3 regions of the Mesorhizobium sp. SP-1A genome follow, and region 2 is predicted to be linked to each of the others. Evidence: predicted binding sites of a transcription regulator. Region 2 holds the regulator's gene; each other region holds the start of a gene.
What was found. Region 2 encodes LexA, which represses DNA repair genes until DNA is damaged. Its sites were predicted from a motif close to TGTTCNNNNTGTGTTCNG; they were not measured.
Positions count from the first base shown of each region.

Region 1: QU595_RS29630 (YifB family Mg chelatase-like AAA ATPase) is a predicted target of LexA. The motif match lies at 1,634-1,651, and genes of this name have one in related genera.
Region 3: QU595_RS21900 (DNA recombination protein RmuC) is a predicted target of LexA. The motif match lies at 2,166-2,183, and genes of this name have one in related genera.

Region 1 covers NZ_JAVXZD010000015.1:11,534-14,809, forward strand. The annotation lists gene QU595_RS29620 (putative bifunctional diguanylate cyclase/phosphodiesterase) at 1-374, opposite strand, end outside; gene gshB (glutathione synthase) at 595-1,536, shown strand; gene QU595_RS29630 (YifB family Mg chelatase-like AAA ATPase) at 1,741-3,273, shown strand.
Region 2 covers NZ_JAVXZD010000010.1:73,012-76,287, forward strand. The annotation lists gene glp (gephyrin-like molybdotransferase Glp) at 1-1,007, shown strand, start outside; gene lexA (transcriptional repressor LexA) at 1,117-1,836, shown strand; gene QU595_RS27585 (ComEC/Rec2 family competence protein) at 1,830-3,276, opposite strand, start outside.
Region 3 covers NZ_JAVXZD010000005.1:83,113-86,388, reverse strand. The annotation lists gene coaE (dephospho-CoA kinase) at 1-92, shown strand, start outside; gene dnaQ (DNA polymerase III subunit epsilon) at 143-847, shown strand; gene QU595_RS21900 (DNA recombination protein RmuC) at 880-2,133, opposite strand; gene def (peptide deformylase) at 2,237-2,770, shown strand; gene fmt (methionyl-tRNA formyltransferase) at 2,885-3,276, shown strand, end outside.

The DNA of each region.
Region 1 (3,276 bases), on a different contig from region 2:
AGGATCTCGATCAGCATCCGCGCCTTTTCGGCCGCCGCCTCTTCGGAAAAGATGAGCGGGTAGAGGAAGGCGAATTCGTCCGCGCCGATACGGCAAACCGTGGAATGCCCGTCCATCGAGGCGCGCAGGCGCATCGCCACCTGCACCAGAATGTCGTCGCCGGCCTTGTGCCCGAACAGGTCGTTGATCGGCTTGAAGCCGTCGAGGTCGAGGATGCCGATGGCAAACGGGGCCGGATCGTCCGAGCGGTCGGCGATCAGCCGGTCGATCTTGTCGAAGAAACGGCGATGGTTGCCAAGCCCGGTAAGCGGATCCGTCAAGGCCATATCTGCGCCTTCCCTGCCTGACAGCGCGGCGCCAAACGGCATGTGCATTCCCTGTTCCTGCTTTTTGTTTCGGTATTTTTTCCGACAGTCGCAGCAAACCCTTTAGGAAAGGTATCTCTCGCCAGGGCAGGGGATCCGGTCCCGGGCTTCGAGAACAATGGGCAGTTTCGGCCGACGATCCCGCGAAAACCGCGAGGCGGCAATTGGCATGCGGGTCGGGAGACTATAAATGCTTGCGACCGAGCATCGTTTCAGGAGTAGTCCCGCCATGCCGCTCAAGATCGCTGTCCAGATGGATCATATCTCGACCGTGTCGATCGCGGGCGACACCACCTTCGCGCTTTGCCTGGAAGCGCAGCGGCGCGGGCACAAGCTCTATCACTACACGCCCGACCGGCTCTCCCAATGGGGCGCCACCGTCTTCGCCCGCGTGGAGGAGATGCAGGTGCGCGACGAGAAGGGCAGCCACTATTCGCTGGGCGAGCCGGTGCGCACCGATCTTTCGGAAATGGACGTGGTGCTGCTGCGCCAGGACCCGCCCTTCGACATGAACTACATAACCACCACGCATATGCTGGAGCGCATCCATCCGAAGACGCTGGTGGTCAACGATCCGGCCTGGGTGCGCAACAGCCCAGAGAAGATTTTCGTCACCGAATTCTCCGGCCTCATGCCGGAAACCCTCATCACCAAGGACCCGCAGGAAGTCGCCGCCTTCCGCCGCCAATACGGCGACATCATCGTCAAGCCGCTCTACGGCAATGGCGGCGCCGGCATCTTCCACATGCAGGAAGCCGACCGCAACCTGGCTTCATTGCTCGAGATGTTCGGCCAGCTCTTTCGCGAGCCCTTCATCGTGCAGCGCTACCTCAAGGAAGTGCGCGCCGGAGACAAGCGCATCATCCTGATCGATGGCGAGCCGGTGGGTGCGGTCAACCGTGTCCCGGCGGAACATGATTCGCGTTCCAACATGCATGTCGGCGGCCGTGCCGAAAAGACCGAGCTGACCCCGCGCGAGCGCGAGATATGCGCGGCCATCGGACCGTCGCTCAAGGCACGCGGCTTCATCCTCGTCGGCATCGACGTCATCGGCGACTGGATGACCGAGATCAACGTCACCTCGCCGACCGGCATACGCGAGGTGAAACGCTTCGGCGGCACCGACATCGCCGCTCTTTTTTGGGACGCGGTGGAGGCCAAGCGCGCCTGAGGGCGCCGCTGCCGCGATCCGAACGGACGCTCTTGGACCGCCGCAATGTTCCGGCATTGCAACCGGCACAACCGCGCTCGCAGCCGTGGCGCGAAATTGTTCTCTTAATGTTCTTGATTTGAACCGCGTTCCGTGGTTGTCTTGCCGATAATGACGCTTTCGGGCGTTGCGGGCGCAGAGCCCGCGTGGGGCGGGGTTTTCGGAATGATCGCACGGGTGCGCACGGTCGCGTTCCAGGGCATAGAGGCCGTTCCGGTCGATGTGCAGGTCATGGTTGCGCCTGGCAAGGTGGGCATGTCGATCGTCGGCCTGCCCGACAAGGCGGTCGCCGAAAGCCGGGAACGCGTGCAGGCGGCACTTCATGCCTCCGGCCTGTCGATGCCGGCGCGCAAGGTGACGGTCAATCTGGCTCCGGCGGACCTGCCCAAGGAAGGCAGCCACTACGACCTGCCCATCGCACTCGGGCTTATGGCGGCGCTCGGCGCCGTCCCCGCGGATGCCCTGGCCGGCTATGTGGTGCTGGGTGAATTGTCGCTGGACGGCGCCATTGCGGCGGTCGCGGGCGTGCTGCCGGCCGCGATCGGCGCCAATGCGGAAGGCAAGGGCCTCATCTGCCCGCATGTCTGCGGGCCGGAAGCGGCTTGGGCGAGCGCGGAGATCGACATACTGGCGCCGCGCAGCCTGATAGCCATCGCCAACCATTTTCGCGGCACGCAGGTCCTGTCCAGGCCGGAAGCCGGCGTGCGGCAGGGAGCGGGTGTCTTGCCGGACCTTGCCGACATCAAGGGGCAGGAGAGCGCCCGTCGGGCGCTGGAGGTGGCCGCCGCCGGCGGACACAACCTGCTGATGGCTGGCCCGCCCGGTTCGGGAAAGTCCATGCTGGCGCAGCGTCTGCCGTCGATCCTGCCGCCGCTGGCGCCGAGGGAATTGCTGGAAGTGTCGATGATCGCGTCGGTTGCCGGCGAACTGGCGGAAGGGCGATTGAGCGACCGGCGGCCGTTCAGGGCGCCGCATCATTCGGCTTCAATGGCGGCACTGGTGGGCGGCGGCCTGCGTGCGCGGCCGGGCGAGGTTTCGCTCGCACATAACGGCGTGCTTTTCCTCGACGAATTCCCGGAATTCTCCCCGCAGGCACTGGATGCGTTGCGCCAGCCGCTCGAGACCGGCGAATGCGTCATCGCCCGCGCCAATCATCGCATATCCTATCCTTCGCGCATCCAGCTTGTCGCGGCCATGAACCCATGCCGCTGCGGCATGGCCGGGGAGCCGGGCTGGCGTTGCGCGCGCGGCGAACGCTGCAAGGCCGACTATCAGGCGCGCATTTCCGGTCCGCTGCTGGACCGCATCGACCTGCGCGTCGAGGTGCCGGCCGTCTCGGCGAGCGATCTCGTGCGCCCCGGACAGTCGGAGCCCAGCGCCGCCGTTGCAGCGCGCGTGGCGCGCGCACGTGCCATTCAGGCCGAGCGTTTCGAGAGGCTCGGCGCGTCCGGCGTCGTCACCAACGCTCATTGCGGCGCGGCACTGATCGAGAAGATCGCTGCTCCCGACGCCGGCGGCCAGGCCCTGCTCGGCGACGCCAGCGAAAAACTCGGCCTGTCGGCAAGGGCCTATCACCGCATCCTCAAGGTGGCGCGCACGCTGGCCGATCTCGAGGGAAACGAGACGGTCGGGCGCATCCATCTTGCCGAGGCCATCTCCTATCGCGTGGCATCCGACAGGCTGATGCAGGCGGCATAGGGT
Region 2 (3,276 bases):
CCCGGCTCGCCGTTGTCGGCACTGCCGCCGCGGGCCACCCTTTTCAAGGCCATGTCGGCAGCGGCGAAGCGGTTCGCATCTTCACCGGGGCGCCATTGCCCGCCGGCGCGGACGCCATCGTCATCCAGGAGAATGTCCGCGACCTCGGAGAAGGCCTGATCCAGGTGCTGGAAGGCTCTGCACCGGGTCGTCATATCCGGTTTACCGGCCTCGACTTCTCCGAAGGCGAGATATTGTTGAAGAAAGGCCGCATCCTCGATGCAGCGGCGCTGTCCCTTGCCGCTTCGGCCAACCATCCGCGCCTCGACGTGGTGCGCAGGCCGCTGGTCGCGATCATCGCGACTGGCGACGAGCTCTTGCCGCCCGGCAGCGATCTCGGTCCGGGCAAGATCATCGCGTCGAACGCTTTCGGCGTAGTCGCGGCGGCGCGCTCGGTGGGCGCAGACGTTCTCGATCTCGGCATCGCCTCCGACAACCGGGAAGCCATCGCGGCGCTCATCAGGAAAGCCGTCGCCGCCAGGGCAGACGTGCTGGTCACTTTGGGCGGTGCTTCGGTCGGCGACCACGATCTGGTCAACGACGTGCTGACCTCCGAGGGCATGAAGCTCGATTTCTGGCGCATCGCCATGCGCCCGGGCAAGCCGCTGATGTTCGGCAGGCTGCAAGGCGTCCGCTGCATCGGCTTGCCGGGAAATCCGGTAGCGAGCATCGTCTGTTCGCAGCTTTTCCTGAAGCCCCTGCTCGCTGGCCTCGGCGGACGGCCATTCCAGCAGGTGATGCGTGAAGCCACGCTCGGCATCGCCATGCCTGCCAACGACCGGCGCGAGGATTACGTTCGTGCGGTGGTGCTGAAGGAAGACGCCGGGCGGACGGTTGCGACACCCTTTGGCGTGCAGGATTCGTCCATGCTCAAGACGCTGGCGGATGCCGATGGGCTGATCGTGCGGGCACCATTCGCGCCAGCCGCGCAGGTTGGCGACACCTGCACCGTGCTGATGCTGCGCTGAACAAATCGTCAACGCGTTCACAGAACTTTAAACGGTTGCGGAACACAACTGGAACAGATAGTGTTTGTTCCGGGTTTGTTTTTCTGATTCCGATCCCTCGGGGGCAACAATGCTGACGCGCAAGCAACATGAGCTTCTCCTTTTCATCCACGAGCGGTTGAAGGAAAGCGGCATCCCCCCCTCCTTCGACGAGATGAAGGAGGCGCTTGATCTTGCTTCCAAATCCGGCATTCACCGGCTGATCACGGCGCTGGAGGAGCGCGGGTTCATCCGCCGCCTCCCCAATCGGGCGCGGGCTCTGGAAGTGCTGCGCCTGCCCGACTCGATCGCTCCCGGCCTCAATGCGGCGCGAAAGTTCTCGCCCAGCGTCATCCAGGGCAGTTTGGGCCGGCCGGTCAAGGAAACGCCCCGCGCCCCGGCTGCGAGCAATGACGACGACGCCGCGCCCGCCATTTCCGTGCCCGTGATGGGCCGTATCGCAGCCGGTGTCCCGATCGACGCGATCCAGCACAAGACGCACTCGATCTCGGTGCCGCCGGACATGATCAGCGGCGGCGAGCACTACGCCCTCATGGTCAAGGGCGATTCCATGATCGAGGCCGGCATCTTCGACGGCGATACGGTCATCATCCGCAACGCCAACACCGCCAGCCCCGGCGAAATCGTCGTGGCGCTGATTGACGAGGAGGAAGCGACATTGAAGCGCTTCCGCCGGAAAGGCGCCTCGATCGCGCTGGAAGCGGCCAATCCCGCTTACGAGACGCGCATCTTCGGGCCGGATCGCGTCAAGGTGCAGGGGCGACTCGTCGGGCTGATCCGGCGCTATTGATAGCGCGCCTGTGGCTCGTTGGCTTCGTCGTCGGACGGTGGTGAGGCCGACGGCGTCGGCGAAGAAGACTTGGGCGACCGCTGCTTTCCGGATTTCGGTTGGTATGGCGGCAATCCCCTTGCATCGCGGGAGAACCGGCGCTGGACATGCCAGGGACGGTAGTCGTCTTCGATGGCGAAGCGGATTTCCGCTTGCGCGGTTGCCGAAGCCGGATTGAAGCGGACAGCGGCGCTGCCGGAACGGGCCAGATCCCGCTTCGTGACGACGGCGATCAGCGGGTCGTTGCAGGGATCGGCTGCCGTCGCGTCCTCGATGACGATGAGCGCCGCAAAGCCGCATGCGGACCGCGCCGCGGTAAGGGTCGACGCATGCGCGACGATCGCTCCGTTCGGATGGCGCGCCACGCACAGTCCAGCGCCGCACAGGAACGGGCTGCCGGGCGGCAGTTCACTGGCATCGATGCCTGTATACCGCAGGTCCGGGCCCTTCAACCGTTCCGGCAGAACCAGGTTTTCGGCATCCATGGCGCGGCGCCAATTATCCATCGCGAAGGCGCTGGGACGTGGCCGGTTGACTGCAAGCTCGGAGCCTCCGATCGGCACCGCGACGAGGCGCGCGTCTTCGGCCACCAGCACATCCGGAACCTCTACCGCGCGCAACGTCAGGATACCGGCGATCGCGAAAGGCAAGGCGGCCAGCCGCCACCATGTCGTCGCCATGGTGGCGATCACCAGCGCGACCGTAACCAGCAGGACGGATTGCAAGGAGATCAGCCCTATTCCGTCGACCGGCGAATGCTCCGACAGCCAGTTCGAGATGGCGATCATGGCCGTCAGCCCCTTCCCCATCACATAGAGGAAGGGCCAGTCCGCGCCGAAGGGCATCGCCAGCGCGCTGAACACCGCGAACGGCATGACGGCCAGCGATACGACCGGCATGACGGCCAGGTTGGCAAACAGGCTGAGCGGCGAAATCCGTTGAAAATGCCAGGCGGCATAAAGCGTCGTGGCGAGACCGGCGACGATGGTGGTCGCCGAAGCGGCCACCAGTCCTTTTCCCAGCCAGCCGACTGCCGCGGCTGGAAGGGAGCGATCGGTCACCGGCATATGAGCCGATCGGCCCTTCCGTGCCCTATAATCCGTCCAGCCGGCAAAAGCGCCTACCAGCGCGGCGGTTGCCGCAAACGACATCTGGAAGCTGGGGCCGACCACTTCATGCGGCGAGAACGCGATCACGACCAGCGCGGATATGGCAAGATTGCGCATGGTAAGGGCGGCCCGGTCGAAGAGAACCGCGCACAGCATGACCGCCAACATGATGAAGCTGCGCTCGGCGGCGACCACGAGGCCGGAAATCAGCAGATAGGCCGCGGTGCACAGCAAGGCAGTGGCGGCGGCATATTTCTTGACCGGATGCCGTGCGGAAAAATCCGGAAACAAT
Region 3 (3,276 bases), on a different contig from region 2:
TCGAGCAGACGCGCGCGGCGGTCGCAGTCGTCATGCAAGAGGCGCTGAACAGCGCCCGGACCGGGGACAATCGCGACAATCCAGCCCGCTGAGCTTGCATGGTGTTCCGGGGAAAGCCATTTTGGCCGAACGGAGCGAATCGATGCGCGAGATCATATTCGACACGGAAACCACAGGTCTGGATGCCCGCGAGGACCGGATCATCGAGCTCGGCTGCATCGAGCTGGTCAATCGCTTCGCGACCGGGCGGACGTTCCATCACTATATCAATCCGCAGGGTCGCGCGATCAATGTCGAGGCGCAGGCCGTCCATGGCATCGGTGCGGACGATCTCGTCGGCAAACCCGTATTCGGCGATCTCGCGGAAGAATTTCTGACTTTCATCGACGGAGCCAAGCTGGTCGCCCATAATGCCGGTTTCGACATAGGCTTCATCAACGCCGAATTCGCCCGCCTTGGCCATCCGCCGGTTAGCCCCGAGCGCGTCGTGGACACGCTCGCATTGGCGCGGCGCAAGCACCCGATGGGCCCGAATTCGCTGGATGCGCTTTGCCGCCGCTACGGCATCGACAACGGCCGCCGGACCAAGCATGGCGCCTTGCTCGATTCCGAGCTTCTGGCCGAAGTCTACATCGAACTGATCGGCGGCAAACAGGCTGCGCTGATCCTCGACAGCATCGCGCTGCCGGCGGCGGATGGCGAAAATATTGCCGTGGCGGAGATCGTCGTCTCGGCACGGCCTTCGCCCTTGCCGGCGCGGCTGACGGAAGTCGAGCGTGCGGCACATGCGAAGATGGTCGAATCGCTTGGCGAGAAGGCGCTTTGGGCGCGCCTCGACCAAAGCTGAACGAACGGACGATCGTCCGGGGCTTAAAAGCCTCAATTGTCGTCTTCGACCACGCGCAGCCTGAGCTGGCCGGTCTTGGAATCCGCCGTGCGCTTGCTTGCCGCCGCGTGCGTGGCCGTTTCGGCCTCTGCCTCGCCGGCATGCTCGCCGAATTCCAGCGCCTCGATCTTCTGGCCGCGCCTGGTCACCTTGGAGGAGGAGACGAGTATGTCGTCAATGTCCTTCGAGGCCTGCCCGAAATGCGCCTGCAACTTGCGCACCCGCTCGTCGAGACGTCCGACATCTTCCATCAGCCGCACCACCTCGCCCTGGATCAGGTGTGCCTGCTCTCGCATGCGCGCGTCCTTGAGGATGGCCTGAACCACCTGGATCGACAGCATCAGCAGAGATGGCGAGACGATGACGACGCGGGCCCGATGGGCACGCTGCACCAGCGCCTCGAAATTCTCGTGGATTTCGGCAAAGACCGATTCCGACGGCACGAACATGAAGGCCGTGTCCTGCGTCTCGCCCTGGATCAGGTATTTTTCGGAAATGTCGCGGATATGGACCTCGACATCGCGGCGGAACGATTGTGACGCCACCTTCTGCAGGTCCGGGCTCTCGGCGGCGCGGATGGCGTTCCAGGCTTCCAGCGGGAATTTGGCGTCGATGACCAGGTCAGGCGCGCCGTTGGGCATCTTGACGATGCAATCCGGCCGGCTGCCGTTCGATAGCGTTGCCTGGAACGCATAGGCGCCGTGCGGCAGCCCATCGGCGACGATCGCCTCCATGCGCGATTGGCCGAATGCGCCGCGCGTCTGCTTGTTGGAGAGGATCGCCTGCAATTGCACCACCTGCCCCGCCAGCGACTGGATGTTCCCCTGCGCGGTATCGATGACGGCGAGGCGTTCCTGCAGCTTGGCCAAGCTTTCGTGCGTCGAGCGCGCCTGTTCGGTCATCGACTGGCCGATGCGGCCGGTCATGGCGTCGAGGCGCTGCCCGAGCGATTGCGTCAACTCGGCCTGCCTTGCGCCGAACACCTCGGCCAGCGCGCCCATCGAGCCCTTCATCTCGGCCTGGGCCTGCAGGATGCCGGCCATGCGGGCCTCGGCCTCGCGGGTGCGTTCGACGGCCTCCGTTGCCGCCAGTGCGCGCGCCTGCGCCGAGCGCCACAACGCATAGGCAAGCCCGCCGAGAAGAACCAGAAGGACCACACCGCAGGCAGCCAGCGATTGCCCGAGCGTGAAGACGCTGGCGCCGAGACGGAGTACGGGTTCGGACAGGGGGCTGGCGGAATCGTTCATGGCGACACCATAGACGATTCGCCGCGACAGCATAGATCAAAACGTGAACATGTGGATATCGCACCGGTTGACGCTTTTCCGGCAAAGTCTTAGGTGAGGCGGCATGTCCATCAAGCCGCTCATCATCCTGCCCGATCCGGTCCTGCGCCAGGTGTCAAAGCCGGTGGAACGCGTCGACGACGCGCTGCGCAAGCTTGCCGACGACATGCTGGAAACCATGTATGACGCGCCGGGAATAGGTCTTGCCGCCATCCAGATCGGCGAGCCGATCCGGCTGCTGGTGATCGACCTCGCCAAGGAAGGCGAGGAGCCGGCGCCGCATGTCTTCGTCAATCCCGAGATCCTCGAAAGCTCCGGACAGCGCTCGACCTATGAGGAGGGTTGCCTGTCGATCCCGGACTACTACGCAGAGGTGGAGCGCCCGGCCTCGGTGCGGGCCAGATATCTGGACCGCAGCGGCAAGGAACAGGAGATCAAGGCCGAAGGACTGATGGCGACCTGTCTCCAGCACGAGATCGACCATCTCAACGGCGTTCTGTTCATCGACCATATCTCCAAACTCAAGCGCGACATGGTGATGCGCAAGTTCCGCAAGCTGGCAAAGGACCGTCCGGCGCCGAGCCGGCTGGTGGGCTAAGGCCGGCACATTTGCCACTGGCCCGCGGATTCTGGGTGAAATTCGCGAATCCGTTTGAAGCGGAAGACCGCGCGCCTTACAAAACCGGACCGAAAAACCGAGCCACGGACCAAAATGCCGCTTCGCGTCGTCTTCATGGGTACGCCGGAATTCTCCGTGCCGACCCTGCGCGCGCTGGCCGAGGCCGGGCACGAGATCGTCGCCGTCTACACTCAGCCGCCGCGCGCCGGCGGCCGGCGCGGGCTGGAACTGACGCCTTCGCCGGTGCAGCGCGAGGCCGAACGCCTCGGGGTGGAAGTTCGCACGCCTTTGACGCTCAAGGATGATTCGGATCGGCAGGCGTTCCGCTCGCTGGATGCGGACGTAGCGGTTGTCGTGGCCTATGGGCTCATTCTGCCGAAGCCGGTCCTCGACGCTCCCCGTCTCGGCTGCCTCAACGGCCACGCCTCGCTTTTGCCGCGCTGGCGCGGTGCCGCACCCATCCAGCGCGCGATTATGGCCGGCGA